Regions from separate parts of the Mesorhizobium erdmanii genome, predicted to be linked through region 2. Evidence: predicted binding sites of a transcription regulator. Region 2 holds the regulator's gene; each other region holds the start of a gene.
What was found. The regulator PhoB, encoded in region 2, activates phosphate uptake and scavenging genes when phosphate is short. The targets are predictions, from matches to a motif close to TGTCATNNANCTGTCAT.
Positions count from the first base shown of each region.

Region 1: EB233_RS02510 (DUF1045 domain-containing protein) is a predicted target of PhoB. The motif match lies at 3,276-3,292, and genes of this name have one in related genera.
Region 3: EB233_RS22845 (RNA degradosome polyphosphate kinase) is a predicted target of PhoB. The motif match lies at 2,026-2,042, and genes of this name have one in related genera.

Region 1 is NZ_CP033361.1:551,592-556,859, forward strand. Features, by position in the region: gene iolD (3D-(3,5/4)-trihydroxycyclohexane-1,2-dione acylhydrolase (decyclizing)) at 1-773, shown strand, start outside; gene iolE (myo-inosose-2 dehydratase) at 848-1,765, shown strand; gene EB233_RS02495 (DUF3329 domain-containing protein) at 1,829-2,044, shown strand; gene EB233_RS02500 (hypothetical protein) at 2,041-2,250, shown strand; gene iolB (5-deoxy-glucuronate isomerase) at 2,368-3,180, shown strand; gene EB233_RS02510 (DUF1045 domain-containing protein) at 3,419-4,126, shown strand; gene EB233_RS02515 (alpha-D-ribose 1-methylphosphonate 5-triphosphate diphosphatase) at 4,163-5,268, shown strand, end outside.
Region 2 is NZ_CP033361.1:1,477,451-1,482,718, forward strand. Features, by position in the region: gene pstA (phosphate ABC transporter permease PstA) at 1-66, shown strand, start outside; gene pstB (phosphate ABC transporter ATP-binding protein PstB) at 63-866, shown strand; gene phoU (phosphate signaling complex protein PhoU) at 892-1,599, shown strand; gene phoB (phosphate regulon transcriptional regulator PhoB) at 1,721-2,410, shown strand; gene EB233_RS07135 (ROK family protein) at 2,670-3,911, opposite strand; gene xylF (D-xylose ABC transporter substrate-binding protein) at 4,183-5,223, shown strand.
Region 3 is NZ_CP033361.1:4,683,004-4,688,271, forward strand. Features, by position in the region: gene EB233_RS22845 (RNA degradosome polyphosphate kinase) at 1-1,962, opposite strand, end outside; gene EB233_RS22850 (zinc-finger domain-containing protein) at 2,130-2,375, shown strand; gene EB233_RS22855 (FAD-dependent monooxygenase) at 2,396-3,622, shown strand; gene EB233_RS22860 (TIGR02117 family protein) at 3,619-4,284, opposite strand; gene EB233_RS22865 (amino acid ABC transporter ATP-binding protein) at 4,376-5,125, opposite strand; gene EB233_RS22870 (amino acid ABC transporter permease) at 5,204-5,268, opposite strand, start outside.

The DNA of each region.
Region 1 (5,268 bases), 930 kb from region 2:
GCTGGAAAGCGCCTTCCGCCTGGACCGCCAATGCCGCCAAGGGCAAGAAAGAATGGCAGGCCGAGGCGGCCAAGGTGACGGCCTCGACCAATGCGGCGTTCCCTTCCGACGCGCAGGTGATCGGCGCGGTGCAGCGGGCGATGGGCGCCAGTGTGACGCTGCTGAATGCCTCCGGCGGCCTCCCGGGCGAACTGCACAAGCTCTGGCAGGCGGGCGCGCCCGGTTCGTACCATGGCGAATACGGCTTCTCGACCATGGGTTACGAGATTGCCGGCGGGCTCGGCGCCAAGATGGCCAAACCAGACCAGGAGGTCGTCGTGATGATCGGCGATGGCTCCTATCTGATGATGAACTCCGAAATCGCCACCTCGGTGATGCTCGGTTTGAAGCTGACCATCGTGCTGCTCGACAACCGTGGCTATGGTTGCATCAACCGGCTGCAGATGGCGACCGGCGGCGCCAACTTCAACAATCTCCTGAAGGACGCGCGCCACGAGATCCTGCCCGACATCGACTTCGCGGCGCATGCGGCGAGCATGGGCGCGATCGCCGAGAAAGTGCCGTCGATCGCCGGGCTGGAAAGCGCGCTGCAGAAGGCGAAGACGAACGACCGCACAACTGTGCTGGTCATCGACACCGACCCGCTGGTCTCCACCGATGCCGGCGGCCATTGGTGGGATGTGGCGGTGCCGGAAGTCTCGGCGCGGCCGCAGGTCAACGCGGCGCGCAAGGCCTATGACGAGAAGCGTCAGATGCAGAGCGTTGGCGATTGATGCTAAGTTGGCGCTGCCCTCTCGCTTAGGACCCCCCACAAGGGGGAGGGTAAACACGAAACTGGAGTGACGACTTGAAAGCCAAACTGGGCATGTCCCCCATCGCATGGTGGAACGACGATCTTGCGGAACTGAGCGATGACGTGTCGCTGGAGGAGTGCCTGCGCCAGTCGCGTTCGGCCGGCTTCACCGGCATGGAGATGGGGCGGCGTTTCCCCAACGATCCCGCCGTCATGCTGCCGATTCTCAAGGCCGTCGACGTGACGCTGTGCGGCGGCTGGTTCTCGGGCACCCTGGTCGATGAGGAGATGAGCAAGAACAAGGATCGCATCCAGCCGATGATCGACCTGTTCAAGGCGGTGAACGCGCCTTGCATCGTCTATGGCGAAGTCGGCCGCTCGATCCAGGGCGATCGTTCGAAGCCGCTGGCCACCAAGCCGAAACTGTCCAGCGACGAGATGAAGGCCTATGGCCGGCGCCTGACCGAGTTCGGCGAATGGTGCGCCGAGCAAGGCATGCCGCTTTCCTACCATCACCATATGGCGGCGGTGGTCGAGACCGAGCCGGAGCTCGATGCCTTCATGCGCCATTCCGGTGAAGGCATTCCGCTGCTGCTCGATGCCGGGCATCTCGCCTTTGCCGGTGGCGACGTGCTGCGCGCCATCGACAACCATCACAAGCGCATCAGCCATGTCCATGTGAAGGATGTCCGCATGGCTGTGATCGACAAGCTCGATCGCACGAAACAGTCCTTCCTTGACGCCGTGGCGCTCGGCGCCTTCACCGTGCCGGGCGACGGCTCGCTGGATTTCGGCGCCATCGTGCAGCGCTTCGCCGACCATGGCTATGAGGGCTGGTTCGTGGTCGAGGCCGAGCAGGACCCGAAGAAGAACCCGCCGCTGAAGATGGCGCAGGTTGGCCACAAGGAATTGATGCGGGTGATGACGGCTGCCGGTTACACGGTGGAGACGCAGGGCTTCCCGAATGCCTGAAGGCTGGATTCGCCGCCACGCGCGGTCTATCTGAAGTCAGGTCTGCTGAACCCGGATGGCGCGATGAAAGACTATGAGCACCCCTTCTTCCGGCCGCTGTGGCGGCGGGTGACCGTTGTCGCCGTCTGCGTGATCTGGTCGGGGATCGAGTTCGCCACCGGCACGCCGTTCTGGGGTGTCATCGCGCTCGGCTTCGCCGGATATGCTGTGTGGCAGTTCTTCTACCTCTACAAGCCGGCCGAGCAGAACGAGGCGAGGCCTGACGAGACGAAGGAATGAAGGGACAGGTGGCGCAGCAGGGCATGCGGATCGAACATTCGACACATGGCGAATCGCATACGTCGGCGATTGGCCGCAACGCTCCTCGCTTCGTCATCCTAGGGCGGAGCAAGGAGCGCAGCGACGCGGCGCAGACCCTAGGATCCATGCCGTGCCCGGTGGGCGCCGCTATGGTGCAGAATTTTGTGCCGCTGCGCCTCGATTGATGGTCACGGAATGGATCCTAGGGTCTTCGCGACGGAGCTTCGCTCCTGCTTCGCCCTAGGATGACGAAGTTGGGAGGCTTCGGCCGACGCCGAAGGATTGCGATAGGAGAGACAAAAATGTCGAAACTGCTCGTCAAAGCCGACAAGGGCCATGGCCGCGTTGCCCACGTCACGCCGAAAAGCGCTGGCTGGACCTATGTCGGTTTCGACCTGCACCGGCTGAAGCCCGGCGAGACGGCATCCGGCAAGACTGGGGATCGCGAGGTCTGTCTCGTATTCGTCACCGGCAAGGGCAATGCGAAGGCCGGCGGCGAGGATCTTGGCCTGCTCGGCGAACGCATGTCGCCCTTCGAAGGCAAGCCGTGGTCGGTCTATGTGCCCGAGGAATCGGACTGGTCGGTGACGGCCGATACCGAACTGGAACTGGCCGTATGCTCGGCGCCCGGTCTCGGCGGCGGGCTGCCGGTTCGGGTGATCGGCCCCGACGATCTTGGCCAGGAAGTGCGCGGCAAGGGCACCAACACGCGCTATGTCACCAACATCCTGCCGGAAGGCAAGCCGGCCGACTCGCTGCTGGTGGTCGAGGTCATCACGCCGGGTGGCCACACATCGAGTTATCCGCCGCACAAGCATGACCAGGACAATCTGCCTGCCGAATCCTATCTCGAGGAGACCTATTACCATCGCCTGAACCCACCGCAGGGCTTTGCCTTCCAGCGCGTCTACACCGACGCTGACAAAAATGGACATCGCGCGCTCGACGAAGCCATGGCGATCGAGGATGGCGATGTCGTGCTGGTGCCCAAGGGCTATCACCCCTGCGCCGCCTGCCACGGCTACGACCTCTATTATCTCAATGTCATGGCCGGGCCGAAGCGGACGTGGAAATTCCACAATGCGCCCGAGCACGAATGGTTGATGAAGGCCTGACCGTTCCGGGATTCGGGCTGAATTTGTTGGTCCAGCTGGGAAAAATCGTCGGCTAAGGACCGACGGGGTCGATTTGCCATCGAAAACCCGCCAAGCTTCGTCAATCCGTCATGGAAATCACCTATGGCAGCGGAGCTTAGTGCATGTCGCCCAAAATTGTGCAGCGGTTTTGAGACAACGACATGCACAAAATGAAGACTTAAAGCGCGCCGCGGCGCGCTTTAACGAGGACTTCCCGATGCGTTACGCCATCTATTTCACTCCCAGGCAGGATGAACCGCTGGCGCGGATCGCCGCCAACTGGCTAGGCCGCGACCCGTTCGGCGCGCCGACAAAGCCGGTCGAGGCCGTGGCCGATCTGTCGCCGGCGGAAGTCGCGTTCCACACCGCTTCGGCGCGCCGCTATGGCTTCCATGCGACGCTCAAGGCCCCCTTCCGCCTCGCTGCCAACGAGACGGAGACCTCGCTGCGCGCCGCACTCGACCATTTTGCCGAGGCGACACCGGTGGTGACGATCCCGCGTCTTGTCGTCAGCCAGATCGACAGCTTCTTCGCGCTGGTGCCGGAGGGGCCGTTGCCGCCGCTCAACCGCTTCGCCGATGACGTCGTGCGCGATTTCGACCGGTTTCGCGCGCCGCTGACCGAAGCCGAGATCGAACGGCGCAGCCCGGATTCGCTGAAGCCGGCCGAGTTCCGCAACCTCTGCCAGTGGGGTTACCCCTATGTCTTCGAGACCTTCCGCTTCCATATGACGCTGTCGGGCCGGGCCGGGCCACAGGAAAGCCCTCGTCTGCGCGCAGCAATCGACAGCCTGTTCGCCGAAATGCTGCGGCAGCCGGTGCTGGTGGACGCGCTGACACTGTTCGTCGAAACCGAACCCGGCGCACCGTTCATGGTGCTTTCTCAGCACGCGCTGGGACGCCGCCCGGCCAGAAAAATCGCCTGACCACACCCCTGCCCGAAGAACCAAGGACTGCTTGAGATGACCGCCGAGACCGTTCTTTCCAACGCCCGAATCGTGCTTGCCGACGAGATCGTCGAGGGGTCGCTGGTGTTGCGTGACGGCTTCATCGCCGGCATCGATGCGGGCAGCAGCCGCACTGGCGAGGACATGGGTGGCGACTATGTCATCCCCGGCTTGGTCGAACTGCATACAGATCATCTGGAAGGTCACTATGCGCCACGGCCGAAGGTGCGCTGGAACCCCATCGCCGCCGTGCTTGCCCATGACGCGCAGGTCGCGACCGCTGGCATCACCACCGTGCTCGACGCCTTGCGCGTCGGCATGGACGAGGACGCCGACCTCACTTCCGCCGACATCCGCAAATTGGCCGACGCGATCGAGGACAGTGTCCGGCAGGATCGCCTGCGTGCCGATCACTTCCTGCATCTGCGCTGCGAGGTTTCGGCGCCGGACTGCCTGCAGGCCTTCGCCAATTTCGACGCGGACGAGCGGGTCAAGCTGGCATCGCTGATGGACCATGCGCCGGGCCAGCGCCAGTTCGTCAATCTCGAAACCTATGCCTATTATTACCAGCGCAAGCTGAAGCTGACCGACCGCGACTTCAAACTGTTCTGCGAGAAGCGGATGGCGGAATCGGCGCGCAATTCGGCGCCGAACCGCGCGGTGATATCAGCCGCCTGCCACGAGCGCGGCATCGTGCTGGCCAGCCATGACGACGCCACATCGGGCCATGTCGACGAGGCGATCGAGCAAGGCGTGCGCGTCGCCGAGTTTCCGACGACCGAGGAAGCGGCGCGGGCTTCGAAGGCCGCGGGCCTGGGCGTGCTGATGGGCGCGCCCAATGTCATGCGCGGCGCATCACATTCGGGCAATGTCTCGGCGCGCACGCTGGCCAGTGACGGGCTTCTCGACATCCTGTCCTCGGACTATATTCCCTTCAGCCTGATCCAGTCCGCCTTCTTCCTCGGCGATATGGTCGAAGGCATTTCGCTGCCTCAGGCGGTGGCCATGGTTTCGAAGAACCCGGCCGAAGCCGTCGGCCTCGACGACCGCGGCATCATCGAGCAGGGCCGCCGCGCCGACCTGGTGCGCGTGCGCGTCGACGACCATGTGCCGGTGGTGCG
Region 2 (5,268 bases):
ACATTGACGGTTCTCGCGCTCAGCATCTTCGCGCGCAGCCTGACCGGACGCAGAGAGGACAAATGAGCCAGATGTTGTCTCCAGACATGACGATCGCCGCCGAGGCGGTGGCCAAGGCCAAGATCGAGGTCAAGAACCTCAACTTCTACTATGGCCAGTCGAAGGCCCTGAAGGACATCACGCTGTCGCTGCCCGAGCGCAGCGTCACCGCCTTCATCGGGCCTTCGGGCTGCGGAAAGTCGACGCTGCTGCGCGTCTTCAACCGCATCTACGAGCTCTATCCCAAGCAGACGGCCGAAGGCCAGGTGCTGCTCGACGGCCAGAACGTTCTCGATCGTTCGCAGGACCTCAACCTGCTGCGTACCAAGATCGGAATGGTGTTCCAGAAGCCGACACCGTTCCCGATGTCGATCTATGAGAACATCGCTTTTGGCGTCAGGCTCTACGAGAAGATCAGCAAGGCCGAGATGGATGGCCGTGTCGAGCAGGCGCTGAAGCGTGCGGCACTGTGGACCGAGGTCAAGGATAAGCTCAACGCCAGCGGCCTCAGCCTGTCGGGCGGCCAGCAGCAGCGGCTGTGCATCGCCCGTACCGTGGCGGTGAAGCCGGAAGTCATCCTGCTCGACGAGCCGGCCTCGGCACTCGATCCGCTGTCGACCGCCAAGATCGAGGAACTGATCGACGAGCTGCAGGCCGACTACACGATCGTCATCGTCACCCACAACATGCAGCAGGCGGCGCGCGTCTCGAAGCAGACCGCCTTCATGTATCTGGGCGAGCTGGTCGAGTTCGACAAGACCGAGAAGATCTTCACGTCGCCTCGCGAGAAGCGCACGCAAGACTACATCACCGGCCGCTTCGGCTGATCGCACGCATACGAGGACCAGAATCATGGCCGAACACACGGTTGCAGCCTTCGACGAGGATCTCGGACAGATCAGCAGGCTGATCAGCGACATGGGCGACCTCGCCGGCTCGATGGTTGGCGGCGCCACTAAGGCGCTGCTGAATTCCGACAATGCTCTCGCACAGCGCGTGGTCTCCGACGACGCCATCATGGACGCGCGCCAGCGCGAACTCGACGACCGCGCCATCACGCTGATCGCCAAGCGCCAGCCGATGGCCGACGATCTGCGCCATGTCGTCGGCTCGATCCGCATGGCCGGCGACCTCGAGCGCATCGGCGACCTTGCCAAGAACATCGCCAAGCGCGTCGGCACCGTTGGCCTCAGCGCGACGCCGCGCGACCTGTCGCATTCCATCGACGCCATGGCGCAGCTGGTGCTGATCCAGGTGCAGGGCGTGATCGAGGAGTATGCGGCGCGCGATGCCGCCGCACTGGCGAAGCTGCGCGCCGACGATGAGCGCATCGACGTCAAATATACCTCGGTCTTCCGCGAATTGCTGACCTACATGATGGAGGATCCGCGCAACATCACGGCTTGCACGCATCTGTTGTTCTGCGCCAAGAATCTCGAACGCATCGGCGATCACGTGACCAACATCGCCGAGAACGCATATTACGTGCTGACCGGCACGCAGCTGCCCGCCAATCGTCCCAAGCAGGACGAAACGGCGATGTCGGCGCCGGCGGCCTGAACGCTAGAGCGGCTCATCGTTTCGAGGAAACGCCAAACCGCTCTATCTCTTTGTTTCACGCAATTCCGGACGGAAAACCGCTACACACTTTTCCTGGAATTGCTTTGGAGGTGACCAGTCGATGATCGCGCCACGCATCATGGTGGTGGAGGACGAGGAGCCGCTGGGGGTGCTGCTCCGCTACAATCTTGAATCCGAAGGCTATCAGGTCGAGGTGGTGCCGCGCGGCGACGAAGCCGAAATCCGCCTGCAGGAGAACGTGCCCGACCTTCTGGTGCTCGACTGGATGGTGCCGGCGGTGTCCGGCATCGAACTCTGCCGGCGCCTGCGGATGCGGCCCGAGACCGAGCGGCTTCCGATCATCATGTTGACGGCGCGTGGCGAGGAAAGCGATCGCGTGCGCGGCCTTTCCACCGGCGCCGACGACTATCTGGTCAAGCCGTTCTCGACGCCGGAATTCATGGCCAGGGTCAAGGCGCTGCTGCGCCGCGCCAAGCCGGAAGTTCTGTCCAGCGTGCTCAAGGTCGGCGACATCGTGCTCGACCGCGAATCGCACCGAGTCTATCGCAAGAAGAGCGAGATCCGGCTCGGGCCGACCGAGTTCCGCCTGCTCGAATTCATGATGCGCCATCCCGGCCGCGTGTTCTCCCGCAGCCAACTGCTCGACAATGTCTGGGGCGAGACGATCTATATCGACGAGCGCACCGTGGACGTGCATGTGGGCCGCCTGCGCAAGGCTGTCAACAATGGCCGTATGCCAGACGTCATCCGCACCATTCGCGGCGCCGGGTATGCGATCAGGGAAGATTGACTGCTGGCGTTTTTGATGGGCCGAGGTGCCCAACGCTTCGTCATCCACGAGCGAAGCGGACGCGCAGACCCGAGGATCCATGCCGCGACTTTGACGTGTTGCCACTGCGTAGAATTCTGCACCGCCGCGTCCCTCGGTCGACGTAACGGAATGGATCATTGGGTCTTCGCGACGGAGCTTCGCTCCTGCTTCGCCCAAGGATGATGACATCCGGGAAGCTGCAGCCAATCTCGAATGGCGGCGATGCCCTTCGCAAGGCCTACGCCACGTTCTTGCCCGAACCCGCTCGCCCCTGCACGCCCGGGGCGAAAATCTCCTGGTCGACGAAGGTCAGCGCGCGCATCGCGCAGCCTTCGCGGATAAGCGGCAATTCGTTTGGTTCAGTATCGAACGAAATCGATTTCGAGTGCTGGCCGCCGGCGGTCTGGGCGATGGCCTCGCGTAGCGCGGGCTCGATCAGGTCGAAGGCGGCGGCACTGACGCCGACCATGGCGACGGGCGCGGGATCGATCAGCGCGAACAGGCTGCCGAGGCCATAACCCAGCGCTTCGCCGGCCTTGCGATATGCTTCGCGCTCGGGGCCAGCTCTTTCGCGCGCCGTGGCCGCCAGGGTCCGCATGTCCGCGTCGCTGACGTCGACCGGCTCGGTGTCCTCGCCGAGCTGCTTGGCATTGCGCCAGATGGCGTAGTTGCCGGCATAGGCCTCGACGCAGCCGCGGCGTCCGCAGCGGCAGAGCGCGCCGCCGGGCCGATGGATCATGTGGCCAAACTCGCCGCCCGAGGAATGGGTGCCGGTGAACAGCTCGCCCTTCAGCACCAGCCCCATGCCGATGCCGTGAGACAACAGGATGGCGATGAAGTCGTCGCGGTAGCGCTCGGGGTCGCGCCAGCGCAGCGCCACCGCCATCATGTTGCAGTCGTTTTCCATGGTGGCGGGGATGCCGAACTCGGCTTCGAGTATGTCGGCGAAGGCGATGTCGGTCTGCGGCGTGATCGGCGACCACAGCATGGCCCGGGCCTCGGTGTCGGTGATGCCCTGGATCGCCAGCGCGATGCGGGCGACGCTGCGCACGTCGATATCGGGATCGGCGAGGCGCCGTCGTACGATAGCCGTGCATTCGCCGATCAGCGCCTCGCGCGACATGGTCAGCGTGTCCAGGCGGCGCTGTTCCTCCGATATCACCTGGCCGGCATAGTCGATGACGGCGACAGAAAGGAAATTCAGCGAAAGCACCACGGTCATGACGGTCGCGGCCTCCGGATTGAGGCCGAGGCCGACCTGCGGCCTGCCGCGTTTGAGCGAACCCACCTCGCTCGGCTTGCCTTCGGCCAGGATGCCTTCGCCGATCAGGTCGGAGGAAATTGCCGATATGGTCGAATGGCTGAGGCCGGTGGTCGCGGCGATCTCGGTGCGCGAGGGCCGGCCGGCCCGACGCACGGCCGCGATCACCATGGCGCGGTTGCGCCGGCGCAGATCGTCGTGGCGGATTCCGACCGACATGCTTTTCCACTTCCTCCCCGTCGCGGCGGTTCTTCCTGCCCCTCGAACACTGCCGACAACAGGTCAAATACTGGCAGAAGCGGCCGCTGCTGTCATTTATTTATTGCGGGGCTCGAAAAAAAGTTGCAGGCCCCTCAAAATCCATCAGAATCGATGTTGACAGCGTTTCGGCGATGCATCAGTATTTTTTTTGAGGCTCGAAAAAATAGAGCTTCTGTGCCGGCCTTTGGGCCAGTTTGGTCGCGCCTTACGCGGCGCAGGGAGGAATATCATGAAAAGATTCACGGCCGCCATCCTGGCGGGTGTCGCCATGTCGCTGACGCTTGCGTCGGTCGCGCAGGCGAAGGACAAAGTCATCGGCGTATCGTGGTCGAACTTCCAGGAAGAACGCTGGAAGACTGACGAGGCCGCGATGAAAAAGGCGATCGAGGCCGCCGGCGACAAGTACATTTCGGCCGATGCACAGTCCAATCCCGGCAAGCAGCTTACCGATGTCGAGAGCCTGATTTCGCAGGGCGCCAATTCGCTGATCATCCTGGCACAGGACGCCTCGGCCATCGGCCCGGCCGTGCAGAAGGCGCTCGACGAAGGCATTCCGGTCGTCGGCTATGACCGCCTGATCGAGAACAAGGACGTCTTCTACCTGACCTTCGACAACAAGGAAGTCGGCCGCCTCCAGGCCAGTGCGGTGTTCAAGGCCAAGCCGGAAGGCAATTATGTCTTCATCAAGGGCTCGGGTTCGGATCCGAATGCCGATTTCCTGTTCTCGGGCTCGATGGAAGTGCTCAAGGCGGCCATCGACTCGGGCAAGATCAAGAATGTCGGCGAGGCCTATACGGACGGCTGGCTGCCCGCCAACGCCCAGAAGAACATGGAACAGTTCCTGACCGCCAACGACAACAAGGTCGACGCGGTGGTCGCCGCCAATGACGGCACCGCCGGCGGCGTTGTCGCGGCGCTGACGGCGCAGGGCTTGGCCGGCACCGTGCCGGTATCGGGCCAGGACGGCGACCATGCCGCGCTGAACCGGATCGCGCTCGGCACCCAGACCGTGTCGGTGTGGAAGGATGCGCGCGAGCTCGGCAAGAACGCCGCCGAGATCGCCTCGCAGTTGGCCGACGGCAAGAAGATGACCGACATCGCCGGCGTCAAGGACTTCACGACGCCTGGCGGCAACACCGTCAAGTCGCTGTTCCTGACCCCGGTGGCCATCACCAAGGACAATCTCAACGTCGTCATCGATGCCGGCTGGATCAAGAAGGACGAAGTCTGCGCGGGCGTCGCCGCCGGCAGCGTCGCCGCCTGCAACTGAGCTTGACCGCTTGAAGAGTTGGAAGCGCCGCGGCCCACAGCCGCG
Region 3 (5,268 bases), 3.2 Mb from region 2:
TTCATGCACAGTTGGATTGGTGATCGGCACCATGGTCTCGACGCGGCGGTCGAGATTGCGCGGCATGAGATCAGCCGAGGAGATATAGACGATCGCTTCGTCCGATGGCAGGCCGTGGCCATTGCCGAAGCAATAGATGCGACTGTGCTCGAGGAACCGGCCGACAATCGACTTGACCCTGATGTTTTCCGACAGGCCCGGCACCTGTGGCCTGAGGCAGCATATGCCGCGCACCACGAGATCGATCTCGACACCGGCGCGGCTGGCATCATAGAGCGCATCGATGATGATCGGATCGACAAGCGCGTTCATCTTCATCCAAATGCGCGCCGGCTTTCCTTCGAGTGCATGAGCGACTTCGTCGGAAATGTGCTGGAGGATGCGGTTGCGCAGCGTGAACGGCGAGATCGCCAGCCGCATTTCGGCGGTCGGCTCGGCATAGCCGGTGATGAAATTGAACAACTGGGCGACGTCGCGGGCGATCGTCGGGTCGGTGGTGAAGAAGGACAGGTCGGTGTAGATGCGCGCGGTGACCGGATGGTAATTGCCGGTGCCTAGATGCACGTAATTGCGCAGCTTGCCGTCCTCGCGCCGCACCACCAGCGACATTTTCGCGTGGGTCTTCAACTCGAGGAAGCCGAACACGACCTGGACGCCGGCGCGCTCGAGGTCACGGGCCCAGCGAATGTTGGCTTCCTCGTCGAAGCGCGCCTTGAGCTCGACAAGCGCGGTCACCGACTTGCCGGCCTCGGCCGCGTCGACCAGCGCGCGCACGATCGGGCTGTCGTTGGAGGTGCGGTAAAGCGTCTGCTTGATCGCCACCACTTCGGGATCGGCCATCGCCTGGCGCAGGAACTGCACCACCACGTCGAAGGATTCGTAGGGGTGATGGACGATGATGTCCTTCTCGCGGATGGCGGCAAAGCAGTCGCCGCCATGTTCGCGGATGCGTTCGGGAAAGCGCGGATTGTAGGGCGTGAACTTCAGGTCGTCGCGAGGAACGGAGACGATCTCGGAGATCTGGCTGAGCGCCAGCGGACCGGTCAGCACGCTGATGCGGCTGGACGAAACGCCAAGCTCGCCGGCGACGAAGTCCCGCAATTCGCTTGGCATCAGCTTGTCGAACTCGATGCGGATGACCGAACCGCGGCGTCGACGCTTCAGCGCCGTCTCGAACAGGCGCACGAGATCTTCCGACTCTTCCTCGACCTCGATATCGCTGTCGCGAATGATACGGAACGTGCCTGAGCCCTTGACCTCATAGCCGGGGAACAGCTTGCCGATATAGAGGCCGACCGCCTCCTCAAGCGGGATGAAGCGGACATGGCGCTTGCGGTCCGGCAGACGGATGAAGCGCTTCAGCGCCACTGGCAGGCGCAGAAGCGCGCTCATCTCCTCGCCGTTCTTGCGGTGGCGAAGCTGCAGCGCCATCGAGAAGCCGAGATTGGGAATGAACGGAAACGGATGCGCCGGGTCGATCGACAGCGGGGTGAGCACCGGGAACACCTGGTCCTGGAAATGCTCTTCCAGCCAGACCTTCTCGTCCTTGGTCAACGCATCTCGCGTGATGCTCTCGATGCCCTCCTTGTTGAGCAGCACGGTGAGCGCCGAAAGGCTCTTTTGCTGATCTTCCTGAAGCCGCTCGACCTCACGCAGCAATTGTTCGAGCTGCTGTTCGGGGGTGCGGCCATCGGGGCTCTTCAGCACGATGCCCTCGCGCACCTGGCCGGCGAGGCCGGCAACGCGCACCATGAAGAATTCGTCGAGATTGGCGGCCGAGATCGACAGGAAGCGGACACGCTCCAGCAGCGGATGATGGGTGTTCAGCGATTCTTCGAGCACGCGGCGGTTGAATTGCAGCCAGGAAAACTCGCGATTGACGAAACGGTCCGGATTGCCGCCCTCCGGACTTGCCGCCTCGATGTTGATGAATTCGCTCTGCACCGGCTTCAGTTCGTTCATGGTCCCTGCTCTTGCCCCGCCTCAGCCGGTTAACCGGCTTAACTTACCCTGTGGCAGGCTTTTGCGACAGTTCTCTGACAGGCTTTTGCGACAGTTTGATTTCATCGAACTTGCAAAGAGGCCTGATATGATCCAGATGCAGACGAGGCTGCGCTAAGGAGACGACGATGGCAGGCGGTTCCATTCCCCATTTCCAGAACGATGCCGGCCATCCGGCGATCGACATCGGGGTCAAGGAATTCATGTGCACGGGCGCAAACCCGCCTTTCGACCACCCGCATGTGTTTCTCGACATGGGTGACGATAATGAGAAAGTCTGTCCCTACTGCTCGACGCTCTACCGTTATTCGCCAAAGCTGAAGGCGACGGAAACGCTGCCGTCCGGCTGCCTCTACATCGACCAGGCCGCCTGATCTCCAGCGACCGGCAGCAAATGGACGACATACGCTCCCGGCAAGTCATCATCGCCGGGGCGGGCATCGCCGGGTTGACCGCGGCGCTGGCCTTCTCCGCACACGGCTATCCCGTGCAAGTGTTCGAACAGGCGCAGCGCATGGACGCGGTAGGCGCCGGCCTCCAGCTTTCTCCCAATGCAACGCGCATCCTTCGCCAGTTCGGCGTGCTCGACCGGTTGCTGCCAACAGCGGTGCGGCCCGAAGCGGTGGTGCTGAAGGATGCAGCCACGTTGCGGGAACTGGCGCGCGTGCCACTTGGACAGTCCGCTGAAGCGCGCTGGCGGGCGCCCTACCTCGTGGCTCACCGCGCCGACCTGCAGGCGGTGCTGATGGCGCGCGTTGCTGAGCTGCCGGACATTCAGCTCACCACCGGGGCGCGCGTCGGCGGCATTGCCATCGGCACCCATGGCATCACGGCAAGTGTCGAGATCGACGGTAAGACACTCGAGGTTGATGGAGCCCTGCTGGTCGGCGCCGATGGCGTCTGGTCGTCGGTGCGCGCACTTGTCGATTCGACCAGGGGGACGGTGTCGCCAAGAAGCCGTTTTTCCGGTGAGCTGGCCTGGCGTACCACTGTCGCGGTTGACAGCGCCGCCGGGCAAGCCTTTGCCGCGATCGGCGCGGCCGACTGTGTGACGACCTTTCTGCATGCTGGCTTCCATATGGTCGCCTATCCCGTCAGCAAGGGCGACGCCTTCAACCTCGTCGCCTTCACCAGGGGCGAGCGTATCGCCGAGGGCTGGTCCGGCCATGCCGATCCCGGCATCCTCGCCGCCGCAACGCGCGACACCGCGCCGGACCTTGCACGACTGCTGGAGATGGCAGGCTCGTGGCTGACCTGGCCACTCCACACGGTCGAGCAGAAGCAGCCCTGGACAATGCCGGAAGGCATCGCGCTGATCGGCGACGCGGCGCATGCGATGACGCCCTTCGCGGCACAAGGCGCGGCCATGGCGATCGAGGATGCGGCGACGCTTGCCGGCTCCTTTGCCGCCTTTCCCGCCGATCCAGCGCGAGGCCTCCTCGTCTGGGAAAATCTGCGGCGGCAGCGCGTCGCCAAAGTCGCCCGGCGCGGCGCCCTCAACCACCTCGCCTGGCATGCCGCGGGACCGGTGGCAATCGCCCGCAACCTGTTCCTGAAGATGCGCTCGCCGGAAAAGCTCGCGACGGATCTCGATTGGCTTTATGGCTGGCAAGCAAACTAGTTATACAGTCGCATCGACAGCCCGAGCGACACCGGCAGCGGGTTCCACCAGCCGGTCCGCAAGCCGGCGGTGCGCAGCGCAGCGGCGGTCCAGGTATTGCAGCCGACCAGCGCGTTGAAATGGCCTTTCGCTTCGTAGAAGCGGTCGAAGCTGGAATAGTGCGCATTCTCGATCACGACCGGACCGTTCGGCCCCTGCTGGAAGCTCGCCGCGATGAAATCGAGCAATGCCGCGAACCGGTGCTCACCAATGTCGAAGCCGGCGACATCGGGATGCGGTTCGACGATATCGCCGGCGACATCGACATGCATGACCGACGTGTCAAGCGTCAGCGCCTTCATCACCGGTACGGCTTTCAGCTGCGACCAGGTCGGTGTTTCCAGATAGAAGGCGCGGCCGCCCCAGCCAAAGACCAGATAGCGAACCTCGGGCGCGTCGGCCGGAAGGCCAGCGTCAGCCAGGAAGTGGAAGCGCTGGCGCACGGTGTCGTTCACCGGAATGGCGATGTCGGTATGGATGGGGTTCTTCAGCACCAATATGTGGCGCGTGCCCTCGCCCGCGGACGCCGCCGGCCAGAGCGGGCGCGGCACCAGCGTGCCGAGGGCCGCTGCAAGCACGATCGCCGCCAGCAACATGGAAAGGAACCGGAAGACCTTTCTCATCGATGACGCCCCCACCGCTCCGCCGACAAGCCGATCGATAAGAAAAAAGCCCGGCCGCATTGCGGCCGGGCTTCTCCTCGGTGTGAGCCGCTCAGTGCAGGATCTGTGACAGGAACAGTTTGGTGCGCTCGTGGCGTGGATGGTCGAAGAACTCGGCCGGCGTGTTCTGCTCGACGATCTGGCCCTGATCCATGAAGATGACGCGGTTGGCAACCTTGCGGGCAAAACCCATTTCGTGGGTGACGCACAGCATGGTCATGCCTTCCTCCGCCAGCCCCACCATCGTCTCCAGCACTTCCTTGATCATCTCCGGGTCGAGCGCCGAGGTCGGCTCATCGAACAGCATGATGCGCGGGTTCATGCACAGCGAGCGCGCAATCGCCACGCGCTGCTGCTGGCCGCCGGACAACTGGCCGGGATATTTGTTGGCCTGTTCCGGGATCTTCACGCGCTTGAGGAAGTGCATGGCGATTTCCTCGGCCTGCTTCTTCGGCGTCTTGCGCACCCAGATCGGCGCCAGCGTGCAATTCTCCAGGATGGTCAGGTGCGGGAACAGGTTGAAGTGCTGGAACACCATGCCGACCTCGCGGCGCACCTCATCGATCTTCTTCAGATCGTTGGTCAGTTCCTTGCCGTCGACGATGATCTTGCCCTTCTGGTGCTCTTCCAGCCGGTTGATGCAGCGGATCATGGTCGACTTGCCCGAGCCCGACGGGCCGCAGATGACGATGCGCTCACCGCGCATCACCTTCAAATTGATGTCCTTCAGCACGTGGAATTCGCCGTACCATTTGTGCATGGCGATGATGTCAATGGCGACATCGGTGTCGGAGATGTGCATCTTTGCGGCGTTGACCTTGATCTCTTCCGCGCTGACGGCATTTTCGGTGGCCATGACAGAATCCCCTTGTTCTTTTGTTTAGCGTTTGTGGCCGGTATCGAGCCGGCGTTCAGTGTACATTGAATAGCGCGACATGCCGAAGC